DNA from 2 places in the Clostridium hominis genome. Region 2 is predicted to be linked to the other one. Evidence: a T-box and tRNA genes for the amino acid it is inferred to sense, from the RefSeq annotation. Region 2 holds a T-box; the other holds one or more tRNA genes.
The links. The T-box of region 2 lies ahead of serS (serine--tRNA ligase). A T-box ahead of a tRNA ligase gene usually reads a tRNA of that ligase, here a tRNA-Ser.
Positions count from the first base shown of each region.

Region 1: it encodes a tRNA-Ser, which carries the amino acid that the T-box ahead of serS (serine--tRNA ligase) is inferred to sense. The anticodon was not compared.

Region 1 covers NZ_JACOOO010000048.1:16,235-18,648, reverse strand. The annotation lists gene H8S20_RS19715 (nucleoside deaminase) at 1-286, shown strand, start outside; gene lgt (prolipoprotein diacylglyceryl transferase) at 291-1,055, shown strand; tRNA gene H8S20_RS19705 (tRNA-Ser) at 1,316-1,405, shown strand; RNA gene ffs (signal recognition particle sRNA large type) at 1,409-1,673, shown strand; gene H8S20_RS19695 (dihydrofolate reductase) at 1,914-2,402, opposite strand; gene H8S20_RS19690 (thymidylate synthase) at 2,405-2,414, opposite strand, start outside.
Region 2 covers NZ_JACOOO010000031.1:2,345-4,758, forward strand. The annotation lists gene H8S20_RS13280 (NAD(P)/FAD-dependent oxidoreductase) at 1-760, shown strand, start outside; gene H8S20_RS13285 (DUF1667 domain-containing protein) at 772-1,005, shown strand; T-box leader at 1,093-1,303, shown strand; gene serS (serine--tRNA ligase) at 1,418-2,414, shown strand, end outside.

The DNA of each region.
Region 1 (2,414 bases), on a different contig from region 2:
TAGCAGGGCTATTGGTAACTGGAGGTTAAATGGATGCGATATGTATGTTACATTAGAACCTTGCGCAATGTGTGCTGCAGCAATAGCTCACTCTAGGATATCTAATTTATATATTGGTACTTTTAATATAGATATGGGAGCATGCGGAACAATATTAAATATTTTAGATTATAATATTTTTAATCATAAAATCAACACAATTTGGTGTTATGATAATAGATGTAGTGATATTCTTACAAGTTTTTTTAAGAATAGAAGAAAAAATAATAAAATAGAGAGGAGTTGATTATGTGAATCCTATTGCTTTTAGAATATTTGGAATGGATATTAGATGGTATGGATTAATTATTGCCTTTGGAGTTTTAGCAGCTTTTGGAGTTACATATATAACTGCAAAGAAGAAAAATTTAGATTTTGATATTATTATTGATGGATTTTTATGGAGCTTTCCTTTAGCTATAATAGGGGCTAGGGCATATTATGTCGCATTTGAATTTGAAAACTATCATTCAATATGGGATATGATTAATATAAGAAATGGTGGAATAGCTATTCATGGAGGTCTTATTGCTGGATTATTGACAGCTTATGTTTTCACTAGATTTAAGAAGGTTAATTTCTTTGAATATATTGATGTTGTAATGCCTGGAGTAATATTAGCCCAAGCTATTGGAAGATGGGGAAATTTCATGAATCAAGAAGCTCATGGAGGACCTGTTACAGAACAATTTATAAGTAAATTCCCACAATTTATTCAACAAGGAATGCTTATAAATGGAACGTATTATCATCCAACATTTTTATATGAATCTATATGGAATTTGTTAGTTTGTGCAATACTTATTTTTATCTTATATAAGAAAAAGCAACAACATGGTATTGTAATTGGAAGTTATATGATACTTTATTCTATAGGAAGATTTTTTATAGAAGGATTAAGAACTGATAGTTTAATGTTCTTTGGATTAAGAATTGCTCAAATAGTAAGCTTAATAGGCATAGTAGCGGGAATAGTGATTATAATTTTTGCTTGTAGGAAAAAGACTAAAAAATAAGTTTGATTTATATGATTAATAGAAGATTATTATATCAATCTTTTGATATAATAATCTTTTGTTTTTTATGAGAGAAGCATATATATAAATAATAAAAGAGCAAAAATAGCAATGTTTTTTAAATATAAAAGTAAAATGTAATCGGTAATATTGACCAATATAATTAGGTTGACCTTTTTTAAGTTGTATGTTAACATATGTTTATAATTAGATAACGTGTCAAAACGTTAGAGTCTAGAGGAATTTATTCTAGTAATTATGGAGAGATGTCCGAGTGGTCGAAGGAGCACGCCTGGAACGCGTGTATAGGGGAAACTCTATCGTGGGTTCAAATCCCACTCTCTCCGCCATAGCCGTGCTAGATGGGGAGTCAGCGGTGCCCTGTAACCTGCAATCCGCTATAGCAGGATTGAATTCCTCACCTAGGCTTTAGTCTATATGGTCTGCCCCTATGCAAGTGATGTTGAGGGTGGGGTCCCACGCGACTTAAGACTATGAACCTCGTCAGGTCCGGAAGGAAGCAGCGATAAGTAGCCCCTGAGTGTGACGTGGATAAATCTAGCCTGAGTTAACTACATAGGTAACGCATATAGATTACTGCCGAAGTGAGGTGCACGGTTTTTATTAAACCTTTCTATGGAAAGGCTTTTTTAATGTTTAAGAAAGTTATTTGAAATTAAGAATTTATTTAAATTCTTGAAGTTAAAAGGTAATAGGAAAGCTCTTGGAGCATATTATCTTTTTATAAAATTCGGTTACTCTTCAATAGGATTAACAATATAGGACAAAAAACAATAGGACAGGAAAATAGGGACATTTCTTCTTACTCAAGAAATATCCCTATTTTTCTGCCCTTTTTTATCTTTCTAAATTAACGAATTGATAGTTTATATTGTTTTTAGGATCAGTGAAAACTTCAGATTCAAAAGTTACAGTCCATTCATTTGAATCTATTTCTGGGAAAGTGGTATCCCCTTCGAAGTCTTTAAGAACTTTTGTTAAGTAGATTTTATCCACAGAGTTAATAAATTGATTATAGATTTCTCCTCCGCCGATTATAAACACTTCCACAGGAGAATTTTTAAAACTGTTGATAATATCGTTAATATTGTGGATAACTTCTACAGTTGGATTGTCCACAGAGTAAGTTTTATCTCTAGTTATTATTATATGTTTTCTATTAGGCAGAACCCCTGGCAATGATTCAAAGGTTTTCCTACCCATAATTATTGTATTACCAGAAGTAATTTGCTTAAATCTTTTTAAATCTTCGGAAATATGCCATAAAAGCTTATTATCTCCACCGATTACATTGTTTTGTGCTGTAGCAACTATTAAACTAATCATTATTATATCCCC
Region 2 (2,414 bases):
AGAAAGAGAAAATACATTTAAAAATATGAGTTATATATTAGTGGATGATAGTTATAAGAATAAATTGTCTAGGATAATAACTCAAACTTTTGATAAAGATACTTTTGTTGTATCCACACCAGTATTAAATGGTGGTTCATTAATTGGAATAAAGAGTATAGAAAAAACAAGCTTAGATGATAACATATCTTATGCTGTTAGACTTCTTAAAGATTTAGATAAAGATAGTATAAACAATTTATTTAGAGAAAGTTATGATAAGGATTCTATTATTGTAGATGATAGTAGAATAGATAAAGGCTTTATAAGTGTTACAGGAACTCATTACGGTAAAATAACATTAGCGCCTGCTATAGCTAAGATGTTATGTGATACACTAACTAATACCTTAAAGTGTAGTCAAAAGAAACACTTTATAGATAAAAGAAGAGAATCTTATAAATTTAGAGAAATGAATAAAGATGAGAGAAATGAAGTAATCAAGGTAGATAATAGATATGGTAAAATGATATGTCTTTGTAACAGTGTTACTGAAGGAGAAATTGTTGATTCTATAAGAAGACCACTTGGTGCAAGAACAGTTAAAGGTGTAAAGAGAAGAACTGGAGCTGGTTTTGGTAGCTGTCATGGTGCATATTGTAATGAAAAGATAGTTAGTATTTTAGCTAGAGAACTAGGCAAAAATGTAACAGATATAGTAGATGATTCAAAGGATTCTAGGATAATATCAGGAAGAATAAAGGAATTTGAAGATATTTAATGGAGGATATTATGGAGAATAAAGCTATATTTACTTCAGTAGTAAGGGTAAAAGGAAATAATAAATATAAGGTAGTTCCTGTTAGAAGCAGTGAAGAAGTAGATAAGAGTTTATGGATAGAAATATCTAAAGTATTAAGCAGGATTTATGTAAGTGTTCCTATTAAGTTAGGAAGTATAATATGTAAAAATGTTTTAAATACTGGAATAGATATAATTTCTAGCAGAAATATTGATAAAGCATAAATTCAGAAAAATATGGTATAATAATAGATAGCGTATATCTATTGACAAAATATAGGATGTTATAATATATTTAATATAAAATAGATTAATAAACCGTTGAAAAGGCTAGTAATAAGATAGATGTTTTAAGAGAGTCAGTGGTTGGTGTGAACTGATAACTATATTTTATGAATCCACCTTGGAGGGACTGTGATGAGCAGTACGGTATAATTCCGTTAAATTATTTAAGTGGGTAGAAGTGTATATTTATATCACTACTATCAATTAGGGTGGCAACACGGAGTCTTTCGTCCCTTTTATGGGGGATGATAAGGCTCTTTTTTTATAAATGAATAATTGCTAGTTAATATATTGATATAAGAATCTTTATTTATTAACTATTCACTATTAATTAAGTAAGTTGGAGGATACTATGTTAGATTTAAAATTTTTAAGAGAAAATCCAGAAATAGTTAAACAAAATATCAAAAATAAGTTCCAAGATAAGAAGCTTCCTCTAGTTGATGAAGTAATTGCTTTAGATGCTGAAAGTAGAGCAACACAACAAGAAGCAGATTCATTAAGATCTAATAGAAAGACAATATCTAAGCAAATAGGTGCATTAATGGGTCAAGGTAAGAGAGAAGAAGCTGAAGCGTTAAAAGCTAAGGTTAGTGAACAAGCAACTCGTCTTGCTGAATTAGAAGCTAAAGAAGTAGAATTAGAAGAAAAGATTAGAGAAATAATGTTAGTTATACCTAATATTATTGATCCAACAGTTCCAGTAGGAAAAGATGATAGCGAAAATGTAGAGGTAGAAAAATTCGGTGAACCTGTAGTTCCAGATTTTGAAATACCTTACCATACAGAAATAATGGAAAAATTAAATGGTATAGATTTAGATAGTGCTAGAAAAGTTGCTGGTAATGGATTCTATTACTTAATGGGTAATATAGCAAGATTACAATCAGGGATACTTTCTTACGCTAGAGACTTTATGATCAATAAAGGATTTACTTATTGTATACCACCTTTCATGATTCGTAGTGACGTTGTTACAGGTGTTATGAGCTTTGCTGAAATGGAATCTATGATGTATAAAATCGAAGGTGAGGATTTATATCTTATAGGAACTAGTGAACACTCAATGATAGGTAAGTTCATAGATACTATATTAAAAGAAGAATCTCTTCCTCAAACATTAACTAGTTATTCACCATGTTTCAGAAAAGAAAAAGGTGCTCACGGTATTGAAGAAAGAGGAGTATATAGAATACACCAATTTGAAAAGCAAGAAATGATAGTTGTTTGTAAGCCAGAAGAAAGTAAAGAATGGTTTGAAAAACTATGGACATATACAGTAGAATTATTCCGTACTTTAGATATTCCAGTTAGAACACTAGAGTGCTGTTCAGGAGATTTAGCAGATC